2 linked regions of the Hyphomicrobium denitrificans ATCC 51888 genome follow. The protein of the gene in region 1 interacts with the protein of each later gene in a pairwise test. Links are inferred from orthologs where the notes say so. Each region holds a gene or a part of one and is shown on either strand. Other genes may lie near its edges.

What was found.
Region 2: the proteins of mobA (region 1) and HDEN_RS07100 interact in binary tests that used the Escherichia coli proteins (3 or more experiments, as listed by UniProt). The link is inferred for Hyphomicrobium denitrificans ATCC 51888 from one-to-one orthologs.

Annotation. Positions count from the first base shown.
Region 1 is NC_014313.1:2,830,808-2,837,699, forward strand. The notes cover bases 2,383-5,098. They hold mobA (molybdenum cofactor guanylyltransferase MobA), read left to right. Parts: upstream 2,383-3,286; coding sequence 3,287-3,910; downstream 3,911-5,098. Other genes in these bases: HDEN_RS13590 (P-loop NTPase), read right to left, coding at 2,383-3,119; mobB (molybdopterin-guanine dinucleotide biosynthesis protein B), read left to right, coding at 3,934-4,488; moaA (GTP 3',8-cyclase MoaA), read left to right, coding at 4,561-5,098. In the rest of the region: HDEN_RS13580 (acyl CoA:acetate/3-ketoacid CoA transferase), read left to right, coding at 1-409; HDEN_RS13585 (c-type cytochrome), read left to right, coding at 702-1,571; more of HDEN_RS13590, read right to left, coding at 1,581-2,382; more of moaA, read left to right, coding at 5,099-5,610; HDEN_RS13610 (response regulator), read right to left, coding at 5,630-5,992; hpt (hypoxanthine phosphoribosyltransferase), read right to left, coding at 6,030-6,572; cell division ATP-binding protein FtsE, read left to right, coding at 6,740-6,892. UniProt on the Escherichia coli protein: Transfers a GMP moiety from GTP to Mo-molybdopterin (Mo-MPT) cofactor (Moco or molybdenum cofactor) to form Mo-molybdopterin guanine dinucleotide (Mo-MGD) cofactor.
Region 2 is NC_014313.1:1,495,181-1,502,167, reverse strand. The notes cover bases 4,177-6,987. They hold HDEN_RS07100 (molybdopterin molybdotransferase MoeA), read left to right. Parts: upstream 4,177-4,881; coding sequence 4,882-6,093; downstream 6,094-6,987. Other genes in these bases: epmA (EF-P lysine aminoacylase EpmA), read left to right, coding at 6,869-6,987; efp (elongation factor P), read right to left, coding at 6,145-6,714; moaC (cyclic pyranopterin monophosphate synthase MoaC), read left to right, coding at 4,383-4,877; trpC (indole-3-glycerol phosphate synthase TrpC), read left to right, coding at 4,177-4,386. In the rest of the region: trpE (anthranilate synthase component I), read left to right, coding at 1-740; HDEN_RS07130 (hypothetical protein), read right to left, coding at 766-1,167; HDEN_RS07125 (SixA phosphatase family protein), read left to right, coding at 1,279-1,797; HDEN_RS07120 (anthranilate synthase component II), read left to right, coding at 1,922-2,518; trpD (anthranilate phosphoribosyltransferase), read left to right, coding at 2,581-3,579; more of trpC, read left to right, coding at 3,583-4,176. UniProt on the Escherichia coli protein: Catalyzes the insertion of molybdate into adenylated molybdopterin with the concomitant release of AMP.

The sequences.
Region 1 (6,892 bases):
GGATCTGCTTTCCGATCTTCTCAATCAGAAACTCGGAGAGCGCATTTCCTACGACGCTGAGCGCAACGTTCTTTCCGTCGACCTCAGCGCGTGGAGCGTGCGCAAGAAGAGCGACATTACCGATCTGCAGAAGGCAATCTCTAGTGCGTGCGAAAAGGCTGGCAAGCGCGTCAACACACTGATCAATCAGGACAGCTGCCGGATCGCCGAGGACCTCTACGACGATTACGCGAACATGGTCGCGCAACTGTCGAAAGCCTATTACGCGCGAACGGCACGCTATGCGACGAGCGCGCTGACCCGGCAGAAGCTGCAGGATGCTCTGCGGCGGCGCGGGTTGCAGACACGCGTCTATGAAAGCGCCAAGGAAGCGGCGGCTTCTCTCGAAGAAGCGACGGCGGCGGAATAAGTCAGCGACGCGCCGCCGCTTCGTCGTTCACCAAAGCGCGAATACTTCGCATCAAATCGAAGCTTTGGCGGCGCATGAACGGCAAACCAAGAACGGGATCCCCGCTTACATAAGCGATCGGCTCCTGTATCTTGCTGCTCCGTTCAGCGGGGGTCGCTCCATGATCTGTCCAAAAACAAACACCTTGATGTTACTGAGCGCTGCGGTTGCCGTCTTGGCGCTTACGATACCCGGGACGTGCGATGCCGACGGCGCCGCTACTCCGTCGCCCCCGGCGTGGACCGTTCCCGACATGGACAAGCTACCTGACGACGCCTCGGGAAAACTGGTTCGGTACGGCCGCGATCTCGTCAGCAAGACCTCGTCGCTGATCGGTCCGGAAGTCGCGGACGCTGAGAAGCGCTTCGCGGGCAACAACCTCGATTGCCAGAGCTGCCATATCAGCGCCGGGACGCAAAAGTTCGCGCTCCCGCTCGTCGGCGTCTACGCGAATTTTCCGGCGTATGCGGCGCGGATCGGGCGCGTCGAAACGATCGAAGAGCGCGTTCAAAACTGCATGGAGCGCAGTATGAACGGCAAGCCGCTGCCGCCTGATGGGCCGGAGATGACGGCGCTCGTCGCGTATCTGAAATTTCTCTCGACCGGCCATCCCGCCGGAGTCGCTATCGACGGACGTGGCAGCGGGCAAATGCCGGAACTGGATCGTGCGGCGGACCCCGACAAGGGAAAGAAAGTCTACGCCACGACGTGCGCGGCCTGTCATGGCAACAACGGCGAAGGCCAGCGCAACGGCAAAGCCGGGGACGCCAAGGGCTATATGTTTCCGCCGCTCTGGGGCGCCGACAGTTTCAACGACGGCGCGGGCATGCACCGTCTGATCGAGTCGGCGAATTTCGTTCACAGCAACATGCCCGCCGGTACGACATGGAATGAACCGGCGCTTTCGCCCAGCGATGCCTGGGACGTTGCCGCGTACATGAACGCGCAACCGCGACCGAAACTGCCGGACCTCAGTCGCGATTATCCGGACAAACTGGAAAAGCCGGTCGACGCGCCCTACGGGCCTTATGCCGACGGCTTTTCTATCGAGCAGCACAAGCTCGGGCCGTTCGCGCCGATCAAAGCTGCCGTTGCGGCACTCAAAGACAAGGCGCGCCGCTGATTTCGGCAGCTACTCGCGCGTCATGCCTTTGGCGGCGAGTTCCTCAAGGTATTTGCCCCAGCGCTCGTCTTTCTCGCGGCCGAGCAGATGCAGATAGCCCCAGGTGTAGAGCCCGGAGTTATGACCATCGTCGAAGGCAATACGGACGGCGTAGTTGCCAACCGGCGTCAACCCCGTGATCTTGACGTGCTTCTTTTTCGGCACGGTGATGCGCTGCGACGGCGAATGGCCCTGCACTTCGGCCGATGGGCTAACGACACGCAAGAATTCCGCCGATAGCTCGAAGGTGCGGCCGTCGGGGAACGCCGCCTTCAGCATTTTTCCGCCGTCTGCGATTTCGAGATGCGGCGGCGGTGTGAGCGTTCCCTTGGCGCGCTCGACTTCGCTCCAGACCTGACCGGCGATATCGCGGAAGAGCTGCGCGTATTTGCTCTCGGGCTCGGCGACCGTAACCGGCTTGCCGGCGTCCGACGCCTCGCGGATTTCCATGCGCAGCGGCACTTCGCCAAGGAACGGCACGCCGAGCTTCCGCGCTTCGTCGCGCGCGCCGCCGTGTCCGAAAATATCCGAGCGTTCGCCGCATTTCGGGCAGAGGAAGTAGCTCATGTTCTCGACGATGCCGAGGATCGGGACTTCAACGCGCTTGAACATCGCGATGCCTTTGCGGGCATCGATCAGCGCCAGGTCCTGCGGCGTCGAGACGATGACCGCACCCGATAGCGGCACGCCTTGCGAAATCGACAACTGGATGTCGCCGGTGCCGGGCGGCATGTCGATGATCAACGCGTCGAGCTCGCCTCCTTCGCCGCCCCACTCGGTTTCGCGCAGCATCTGGCTCAATGCGGAGACGACCATCGGACCGCGCCAGACGACCGGCGTGTCTTCGTCGACGAGGAAGCCCATCGACATGACTTTGACGCCCCAGCCTTCGAGCGGCTTGATGACCTTGTCGTGCGCGATCTGCGGCTTGCCGGAAACGCCGAGCAGACGCGGCTGCGACGGGCCGTAGATGTCGGCGTCGATGATGCCGACCTTCAAGCCGATCGCTTGCAGCCCGAGCGCGAGGTTGACGGCGATCGTCGATTTACCGACGCCGCCCTTGCCCGAGGCGACCGCGATGATCTGCTTAACGCCGGGGACAGCCTGCGCCTTGACGCCCTGACCGGCCGCCGCTGCGGCGGCTGCCTGGCGCGGTCCCGAACCGTCTCCGGTGGCGCCCTTGGCCCGCGCCGCCTGCACGCGCGGGTGCTCAGCACGGCCAATCGGCAGAACCGTCCGCTTCGGCGCCGGCGAGCCTTCGGTCGCCTCTGCGGTCAGAACGGCGGTGACGCCCTGAATGCCCTTGAGTTCGGCGACGACTGCCTCGGCCGCGAGGCGCAACTGCTCCAATTCGTGGGCACGCGCTGCCGGAACGGTAATCGAAAAATAGGCGCGATTGTCCTTGATCAGGATTTCGGAGACGAGGCCGAGATCGACGATGTTGCTGGTCAGGTCGGGGCCTTTCACCCGGCGAAGTGCTGTCAGCACCTCGGCTTTTTCAATCGCCATGTGGGGAGTCTCCTGGGCGCGGCGAAACGCAGCGCGAAGCGGTCCTGTTTGGAACCGGTATAAATCGATGCGGGAGAGGATGGAAGCGACACGCACGCGGCCAATGGGCGGGGCCATTTGCCGCCGCGCAACTTGCGAGGCGCGGGAGGAATGCTAAAGCGTCGTCCATGACGCAACGCGATCGCATTCTCGGAGTGATCCTCGCAGGCGGGAAGTCGCGCCGCTTCGGCGGCGGCGATAAGGGCTTCGCCGAGCTTGGCGGCAAGAGCGTGCTGGATCACGTCATCGCGCGTTTTCGTCCGCAGGTCGGACGGCTTCTCCTCAGCATCAACGGCGATCCGCAGCGCTTTGCGCGTTTCGATCTCCCAACCATCGCCGACCAGGAAAATGCCGAGCTTGGACCGCTCAGCGGACTGCTCGCGGCGCTCGATTGGCAAAGTCAGCATGCGCACGATTGCACGGCGCTCGCGACGGTTTCGACGGACGTGCCGTTCCTGCCGCTCGACCTCGTTCAGCGGCTTGATGCCGGGCGGAACGGCGGCATCGCAGTTGCGACGTCGGCGGATCAGCGTCATCCGACGATCGCAATTTGGCCGGTGAATTCGAGGGCTGCGATCGCTGATGCACTGCAACAACGTCGGCTCAGCGTCAACGCGCTGACAAAACAGCTGAACGCGGTTGCGGTGCCGTTCGCGATGCGCGACATTGACGGCATGGCGTTGGACCCATTTCTCAACGTCAACACACCGGATGATCTCGCCGCTGCACGCGCGTTCGCCGGCAGAGCATAAAAATGACGGAGCAGGAAACACGCATGGCTTCACATTTTCAGTCCGCATCTCCTGCGCTGCCGCTCTTCGGAGTCGCCGGCTGGTCGAACTCCGGCAAGACGACCTTGATCGAAAAGCTGGCGCGGCACTTTGCGGGCAAGGGCCTGCGCGTGGCGACGATCAAGCATACGCATCACAAGTTCGACATCGATGCGCCGGGAAGCGACACGCAGCGGCATCGCGCTGCCGGAGCGGCGGAGACGGCGATCGTTTCCGGCTCGCGCGTCGCGATCATCGAGGAGATCGAAGCCGCCGGAGAGCCGGCGCTCGAAGCCGTAGCCGCAAGGCTGAAGCCCGCCGATGTCATTCTGGTTGAAGGCTACAAGTCGGCCGCCATTCCGAAGATCGAAGTGCGGCGAGCGGCCGTCGCGCCGGAGAAGCTGCTTGCGGCGTCCGACGCACTCGTTCTCGCCATCGCGTCCGACTACGAAGTCGACGGGCAAGGGAAACCCGTTTTTAACCTCGATGACATTGCCGGCATCGCCGGACTCATCGAGAAAAAACTGGGTCTCAACGAGCATATGCGCCAGCGAGCCTGACACCTGGAACCTGGCGACCCTGCGTCCCGGCATACCCTTGCGGCAGGACACGCAACCTCCGATATTGAAAGAATGGCAGCAGGCTTGGCACAGGCAGCGATTTCCGATCCGCTGGCCCCGCAGGGGGCACAACTCGTGGACCCGTTTGGGCGCGAGATCGAATATCTGCGTGTATCGGTTACCGATAGATGTGACTTTCGCTGCGTGTACTGCATGTCGGAGCATATGACGTTTCTTCCGAAACGCGACCTCCTGTCGCTGGAAGAACTCGATGTGCTTTGCAGCGCTTTTGTGCGGCGCGGTGTGAAGAAGCTTCGGATCACCGGCGGCGAGCCGCTGGTTCGCAAGAATATCATGTGGCTGTTCGAGGCGCTCGGCCGCCATCTCGAAAGCGGCGACCTCAAAGAATTGACGCTGACGACGAACGGCAGCCAGCTCGAGAAGTATGCGGGCGAACTCAAGGCTGCAGGCGTCGAGCGGATCAACGTGTCGATCGACACAATCGATCCCGACAAGTTCAAGGCCATCACGCGTTGGGGCAATCTCGCGACGGTGATGCGCGGTCTCGATGCGGCTGAGAAGGCCGGGATCAAGATCAAGATCAACGCCGTGGCGCTGAAGGGCGTCAACGAGGACGAGATTCCCGATCTCGTCCGTTTCGCGCACGGGCGCGGCGCGGACATCACGCTGATCGAAACGATGCCGCTCGGCGACATCGGCGAGGACCGGACGGCGCAATATCTGCCGCTATCGGTCGTCCGAGCGCGGCTGATGGATCACTTCACGCTGCAAGAGAGCCCCTATCGCACGGGAGGCCCGGCGCGCTACGTCAAGGTTGAGGAGACCGGCGGACGGCTCGGGTTCATTACGCCGCTGACGCATAATTTTTGCGAAAGTTGCAATCGCGTGCGCCTCACCTGCACGGGCACGCTCTATATGTGCCTCGGCCAGAACGATGCCGCGGATCTCCGTGCGCCGCTGCGCGCCTCGGAAGATCCGGCTCTGCTCGACGCTGCGATCACCGAAGCGATCGCGAGAAAGCCCAAGGGCCATGATTTCATCATCGACCGGCGCACGAAAACGCCGTCGCTTGCGCGCCATATGAGCGTTACGGGCGGTTGATATCGGCGGTTCGGTCTCGCTAGGCGAGCACGGTGCGCACGACCTGCTTGATCTGATCCAGCGTGAAAGGCTTGGCGATCGACAGCAGACGGCGGGCACGCAAACCGGCTGCGCGCTCGAGCTGATCGGAAAACCCGGACATCAGAACAACAGCAAGATTGCTCTGCGCCGTTAGAGCCTTTTCCGCGAGCGAGATGCCGTCGAGCTGAGGCATGTCGACGTCCGTCACCAGCAGATCGATAGGACCGCCGTTCGCGTTGAAGAACTCCAGTGCTTCCAATCCATCCTGAGTGACGTGCACGGTGTGGCCCTCGGCGCTCAAGGCGCGGCGGACCAGGTCGCGCACGGCGGCGTCATCATCTGCAAGCAGGATCGTCGCCATCTCACACCTCATACGCGTGACCCGAAGGTCCGTTCACTCAGTCGACAAGCCGTCCGACGAACGGCAGTTCTCTATAGCGATGCCCCACATCCATGCCGTAGCCGACGACAAACACGTCGGGGCAGGTGAACGCGCAATAGTCGGGCTCGATCGAGACGGCGCGTGCGGCCCGCTTGTCGAGCAACACGCAGGTTTCGATCTTCGCCGCGCCGCGCGCCGAAATCAGATCCTTTGCGAAGGCCAGGGTGCGGCCGGAATCGAGGACATCGTCGATCAGGATCACATGACGCTGCTGCACGTCGAGATCGAGGTCGCGAAGAATGGAGACTTGCCCGGACGACGACCGGCTCTTCCGGTAGCTGGACAGTGTTAGAAAATCGACTTCAGGGGCAATTCCCGCAGCATGAAGCGCCCGCAGCAAATCGGCGGCGAAAACGAAGCTGCCCTTGAGTATCGGAACTACGAGCAGATTTTCAGGCCGTTTTGCGGCAATTTCCTGCGCGAGCACCTGCAGCCTGCTGAGGATTTCTCCAGCGGAAAAAATCGTTTCAATGGAATGTCCGACATCCGTATTCGACATGTTAGATCCTGCTTAATCCCGCGGTGCACCGTGCGGGAGGCTGCCAGCTTCCTGTGTACACGACTGCGCCACAATCGTAATCGATTGATCGGTTCGGCTTTGACGTGTCTATACGCGGCTGAGCTTCAAACACGTGACGCAATCTTTTCCTGCCAAGGTTAAACCCCGTGATTCGCTTGACGAACGTCGGATTGAAATACGACAGCGGCCCGGACGTTTTGACCGATGTCACGTTTCATCTTCGGCCCGGCTCGTTTCACTTTCTGCATGGCGAATCGGGAGCCGGTAAGACCTCGCTGCTCAGGTTGATGTTCATGTCG
Region 2 (6,987 bases), 1.3 Mb from region 1 along the record:
GACTGAACCCGTCGCCGTTTCTTTTCCATCTCGACTTCGGTTCGTTCCAGCTCGTCGGCTCCTCGCCCGAAATCCTCGTGCGCGTGCGCGATGGCGAGGTAACGATCCGCCCGATCGCGGGCACCGCCCGTCGCGGAGCCAACGAAGCCGAGGACAAGGCTCTCGCCGCGGCACTCCTCGCCGATCCGAAGGAACGCTCCGAGCATCTGATGCTGCTCGACCTCGGCCGCAACGACGTCGGCCGCGTCGCGACGCCGGGCACCGTCACGGTCACCGACCAATTCGTCATCGAGCGCTACAGCCACGTCATGCACATTGTCTCGAATGTCATCGGGACACTGGATGAAGCCAATCACGATGCGATCGACGCATTGATGGGCGGCTTCCCGGCTGGCACCGTATCGGGGGCGCCGAAAGTCCGCGCCATGGAAATCATCGCCGAACTCGAGAAGGCCAAGCGCGGCCCGTATGCGGGATGCGTCGGATACTTCTCCGCCGGTGGCGAGATGGACACCTGCATCGTGCTCAGAACGGCCATCGTGAAGGACGGCATGATTCACGTGCAGTCCGGCGCCGGCATCGTCCACGACAGCATTCCGGAGAACGAACAGCAGGAATGCATCAATAAGGCGAAAGCCGTCGTCAGAGCCGCCGAGGAAGCAGTGCGCTTCGCATCGAAGGGCACCGTGACGTCCGGCAAGATCGGAACCGGCAGCGGCAACGGCGGTGCGTTCGGCTGACGCTCCGAACGCAACTTCGCTCAGATCAAGTCTTCGGCTGCAACTGTTCTTCTTTTCGCCAGCGCCTGCCCCACGCGCGCTGCCACGGCGACCAGTGCGGCCGCCAGACGAGACTGACGATGCTGTGCCAGATCGCATAAAACACGAACCAGAAGAGCACGCGCACCGGCACGACGCCCAACGCAAAAATCCATCTCTGCGCGCGCTTCGACGCCTGCGACCCGTATTTTTGCGTTCTTGCGCGCACCCACCCGCGCACCTTCTCCTGCCCAAGTACGCGCTCAGCAATCCGCAGGGCAACGAACGCGATGACGAGGAGAGGAAGGATCAACCACAGCAATATCCATAGAATCTGCGTGACGATCCAGAAGACGATGCTAACCAAAACTCCGATGAGCCAAAGGAAAGGCGCGAGCACGTAGTCCATCTGTCACCAGCCTTTCATTGCGGCAGTGCGAACTTTGACCAACCCGCTTAACGGCACCAGCGGCGTACTGTAGACTTGCGCGAACTGCCGTAACGCCAGCTCCGGATCAGAATGCTTTCTCTCGCACTCCTTCGTCATGCAAAATCGAGCTGGGACGCCAGCGACCTTGATGATTTCGACAGGCCGCTCAACGAACGCGGCCGAGCCGCCGCGCCCGTCATGGGTGAAGCGCTGCGCGAATTTCCGTTCGCACCCGAGATCATTCTCTGTTCTCCGGCCAAACGTACGCGCCAGACATTGCACCTCATCGATCCGAAATTGAGCGAGCCGCGCGACGATGTCGTGTTCGAGGAGCAGTTGTATCTAACGAACGCCGAGACACTTCTCGATCGCCTGCGCCGCGTCCCTGCGCCCGCCAAAACAGTCCTGATGGTCGGCCACAACCCCGGCCTGCACGAGCTTGCACTGCAGCTGGCCGGACGCGGCGACGCCAAATCGATATCGCGTCTCGAAGACAAATTTCCGACCGCCTCTCTGGCAATCCTGACGTTCCCGCAAACGGCCTGGCGCGATGTCGGCCCCGCGTCCGGATACCTCGAACAATTCATCACCCCGCGCGATCGCGCCTGAAGCGCATTTGAAGCGCGGGTTTAGGACGACCATATTCTTGTGTCGCCCCCCGCCGCGTGTCTGCTAGATAGGTTCGAAATCCCGCTGCGGGGCGTCTGAAGCCATCCTGCGCACAAAGGCCAACATGCTGATTCTGATCGATAACTACGACAGCTTCACGTACAATCTCGTGCACTATCTAGGCGAGCTTGGCGCCGAAAGCGTCGTGATCCGGAACGACAAGGTCTCGGCCGACGAGGTCCTCGAAAAGAAGCCGCAGGCAATCGTCCTTTCTCCAGGACCGTGCACGCCGAACGAAGCGGGCGTTTGCCTCGATCTCATCAAAAAGGCCGGTTCGAAAATTCCGCTGCTCGGCGTCTGCCTTGGTCATCAGGCCATCGGACAGGCTTACGGCGGCAAGGTCGTCCGCGCCCCGGTGCCAATGCACGGCAAGCTTTCGACGATCACCAACACCGGCAAGGGCATCTTCAAGGGCCTGCCGAAACAATTCGACATCACCCGCTACCATTCGCTGATCGTCGAACGCACAACGCTGCCGGATTGCCTCGAGGTGACCGCCGAAACCGACGACGGCATCATCATGGGATTGCAGCACAAGACGCATCCCGTGCACGGCGTCCAGTTCCATCCGGAAAGCATCGCTTCGCAGCAGGGCCACGCGCTGCTCGCAAACTTCCTCGCGCTGGCGGGTTTCACGCCGAAAAGCCGTAAGGCGGCCTGACCGTGAGCACAGCGCCCGACACCTCGATTGTCGCGAACCCGGCTCGCGAACTGAAACGCCTGATGAACCGCATCGCCGACGGCGAGACGCTGGGCGAAGACGGCATTCAGGACGCGTTCGATCTCTTGATGTCCGGCATTGCCCCGCCGGTCGCGATGGGCGCGTTCCTCATGGGTCTGCGCCTGCGCGGAGAAACACGGGAAGAAATCACCGGTGCTGCGAAGTTCATGCGCAGCCGCATGACGACGGTCGATGCGCCACCCGGGTCGATCGATATTGTCGGAACCGGGGGCGACAGCCGCGGAACCTATAACGTATCGACGGCCGCTGCGCTCGTTGCAGCTGGCGCAGGCGCGATCGTCGCCAAGCATGGCAACCGCGCGGTGACATCGCTCTCCGGCGCGTCCGATGTTCTGTCAGCGCTCGGCGTCAAGCTCGACGTGCCGCCAGTCATCGTCTCCCGCGCGATCGCCGATGCGGGCGTCGGCTTCTTGTGGGCGCCGCTTTATCATCCCGCGATGAAGGCATGGGCTCCGGTACGCGCCGATCTCGGTCTGCGCACGATCCTGAATTTGCTCGGACCTCTGTGCAATCCGGCCGAGGTCACGCGCCAGATCCTCGGCGTCTACGACAAGAAGCTCGTTCAGCCGCTCGCAGAAGTGCTTCGCAAGCTGGGCTCCGAACATGCCTGGATCGTGCACGGTGCAGACGGCATGGACGAATTGACGACGACCGGCGTGACGCACGTCGCCGAACTCAAGAACGGCGATATCTTTGCATTCGACCTGACGCCGGAAGACGCGGGCCTTCCCCGCAGCGATATCGCGGCTCTCAAAGGCGGCGACGCGGCAACGAACGCAGCGGCGATCCGCACGCTTCTGCAGGGCGAACCGGGCCCCTATCGCGACATCGTTCTCCTGAATACCGCCGCCGCCTTGATCGTCGCCGGAAAGGCCGACGGTTTGCCGGACGGCATCGCGAAAGCCGCCGCATCCATCGACAGCGGCCGCGCGGCACAAGCGCTCGACCGTCTCGTCGCCGTTACCAACGATACGGTGTGACCGATGGCCGATATTCTCGACAAAATCACCGCCTACAAACGCGAAGAAGTGGCCCGCGCCAAAACCCTTAAGCCTCTGCGCGTCATTTCCGAATACGCGCGATCCGCGCCGCGCGTGCGCCCGTTCGCAGGCGCGATCGAAGAAAAGCTCAAAGCCAAAAAGCCCGCGCTGATCGCCGAAATCAAAAAGGCGTCGCCGTCGAAAGGTCTGATCCGCGCCGACTTCGATCCGCCGACGCTCGCGAAGGCCTATGAAGCGGGCGGCGCGGCTTGCCTTTCTGTCTTGACCGATACGCCCTCGTTCCAGGGCGCACCGGATTTTCTCACCGCTGCGCGCGCGGCGACGCATCTGCCGGTGCTGCGCAAGGACTTCATGATCGACACCTATCAGGTCGCGGAAGCACGCGCCTGGGGCGCCGATTGCATCCTGATCATCCTCGCGGAAGTCGACGACGCAACGGCCCGCGATCTCGCGACCGCGGCCAAGGATTGGGAGATGGACGCCATCGCCGAGGTGCACGACGCGGAAGAACTCGATCGCGCGCTGAAACTCGATTGCCGCCTGATCGGCATCAACAATCGCAACCTCAAGACGTTCGAGGTCAATCTCGAAACGACGGAACGTCTCGCACCGAAAATTCCGAAGGACCGCATCGTCGTCGGCGAAAGCGGCATCTTCACACCGGCCGACATCGCGCGCCTCGCGAAGGCGCACGTCCACACCTATCTCGTCGGCGAAAGCCTGATGCGCCAGGCCGACGTGACGGCCGCGACGAAAACCTTGCTCGGCGGCGCGTCCTCGCAATGAGCAAGCTCTCCCACATCGACGACAAGGGCCAAGCCCGCATGGTCGACGTGTCCGATAAAGCCGTGACCGACCGCCGTGCCGTCGCCGAGGGTTTCATCCGCATGCAGCCGGAAACGCTCGCCCTCGTCGAAGCGGGCGAAGCGAAAAAGGGCGACGTAATCGGCGCGGCGCGCATCGCCGGCATCATGGCTGCCAAGAAAACGCACGAGCTGATCCCGCTCTGCCATCCGCTCGCCATCACCAAGGCGACGATCGAATTCGAGATCTCGAAATCGCCTCCCGGCATCCACGTCTTATCCGAAGTCAAGGTCGCAGGCCCGACCGGCGTCGAAATGGAAGCTTTGACGGGCGTATCCGTCGCATGTCTGACACTTTACGACATGCTGAAAGCGGCCGACAAAACGATGACCATCGAGGACATTCGCCTCGTCGAAAAGACAGGCGGAAAATCGGGAACCTTCAAAGCTCCCGCACGACCCAAAGGACGTTGACGTCATGGCGCTGCTTCCCGTCGCCGAAGCGCTGAAGCACATTCTGGAATCTGCAGACACTCTCGAAACGGAAGACGTCTCGCTTCGTCACGCGCTTGGCCGCACGCTCGCGCGTTCGATCGAAGCACGCGTCGACAATCCGCCGTTCGACGCGTCCGCGATGGACGGATATGCCGTCCGCGCCGAGGATGTCTCGGAGGTTCCGGTTACACTCAAATTGATCGGCGAAGCCGGAGCCGGCCAGCCGTTCTCCGGCACCGTCGCAAAAGGTCAGACTGTACGCATCTTCACCGGTGCGGCGATGCCGAGCGGCGCGGACTCGGTCGTCATTCAGGAAAACGTCACGGCCGACGGCGCGGCCGTCACCTTTCGCGAAGCCGCCGATCGCGACGATAATGTTCGCCCGAAAGGCCAGGACTTCACCAAAGGCCGCGCGCTTTTTGAAAAAGGCCAGCGCCTGACCGCGCGCGATATCCTTCTCGCAGCCGCCGCCGGACACGGCACGCTGCCCGTCGTGCGCAAACCCATCGTCGCGTTGCTCGCGACGGGCGACGAACTCGTCGAGCCGGGAACGCCGCTCGGACCTGGACAGATTTCCGCGTCGAACTCCTTCGGCCTCGCAGCCGTCGTCGAAGCGGCAGGCGGCGAAGCACGCCTCCTCGGGATCGCACGTGATACGCTCGACTCCCTGGACGATGCTATTCGACAAGCCGATGGCGCCGACATCCTGGTGACGATCGGCGGCGCGTCGGTCGGCGATTACGATCTCGTCCGCCCGGCACTGGAAAACGCCGGAGCGAAGCTCGCGTTCTACAAGATCGCGATGCGCCCAGGAAAACCACTGTTCTTCGGATCACGAACCGCAGGGAAAAATCAGCAGCACTGCCTCGGATTGCCGGGCAATCCGGTTGCCTCGCTGATCTGCTCGCGCGTGTTTCTCGTTCCGCTGCTCGGGCGCCTGCTCGGCCGCGATGTTCCGCTCGAAGCCATCGACGCCGTACTCGGCGATGCCCTACCCGCTAACGGCCCGCGCGAGCATTACATGCGCGCCCGGCTCGATCTCACGACCGCACCGCCGCGCGCCGTTCCGTTCAAAAATCAGGACAGCGGAATGATCACGGCCCTGCAGTGCGCCGACTGCCTGATCGTGGTCCCCATCGACGCCCCCGCGCAACCTGCGGGAAGTCCTGTGAAAGTGTTGAAGCTCGACATCTGAGCATCGCGCGCCGCACGTAAACCGTGCGGCGCAAGATCGAGTTAAACCCGATCAGTCCTTCGCACGCTCGACATATGAGCCATCGACGGTCATCACGACGACGCGCGTCCCCGTGCCGATGTGCGGCGGCACCATCACGCGGGCGCCGTTCGAAAGTTTCGCGGGCTTGTAGGACGACGACGCCGTCTGCCCCTTCACGACCGGGTCGGCTTCGATGATTTCGAGCGTGACACGCGCCGGCAGCTCGATCGAGATCGGGTTGCCTTCATGCAGCGCCACGAGGCACGTCATGCCTTCCTGCAGCCACTGTCCCTGATCGCCGACGACATCCCTCGAGATCGTGATCTGATCGAAGGTCTCGGGGTGCATGAAATTGTACCCCATGTCGTCTTCGTAAAGATAATTGAAGTCCTTTTCATCGAGATAGGCGCGCTCGACCTGATCGGTCGTGCGGTAGCGCTCGGTCACCTTCACGCCATCGGCGATGCGGCGCATTTCGAGATGGGTGACGGGCGTACCTTTGCCGGGGTGGATGTTTTCCGCGTGCATGACGACGGCAAGCTTTCCGTCGAGATCGAGCACATTGCCTTTGCGGACCGAGCTTGCGATAACCTTGACCACCTAACGTCTCCGTTCTCAAATTCAAAATAGCCGCGTCCGCCGCATTGGCGGCCGGTCGGCGGCAACCCTTCGGGGAATCTGTCGCGTCCTCTTACCTGCTTACCTTTCGGCCGCCAAGTGCGGCAACGGCACCGCGAAAGCCCATTTTTCAGCCATGTCGCAAGCGTCTCCCTGGTGGAATCCCGGCCGGCATTCGGATCGCAGGCCCTTTCTTGTGGCGCGCGGGCGCATCAAGACAGCGTTAAGGGATTGGTTCACCACGCAAGGTTTCAT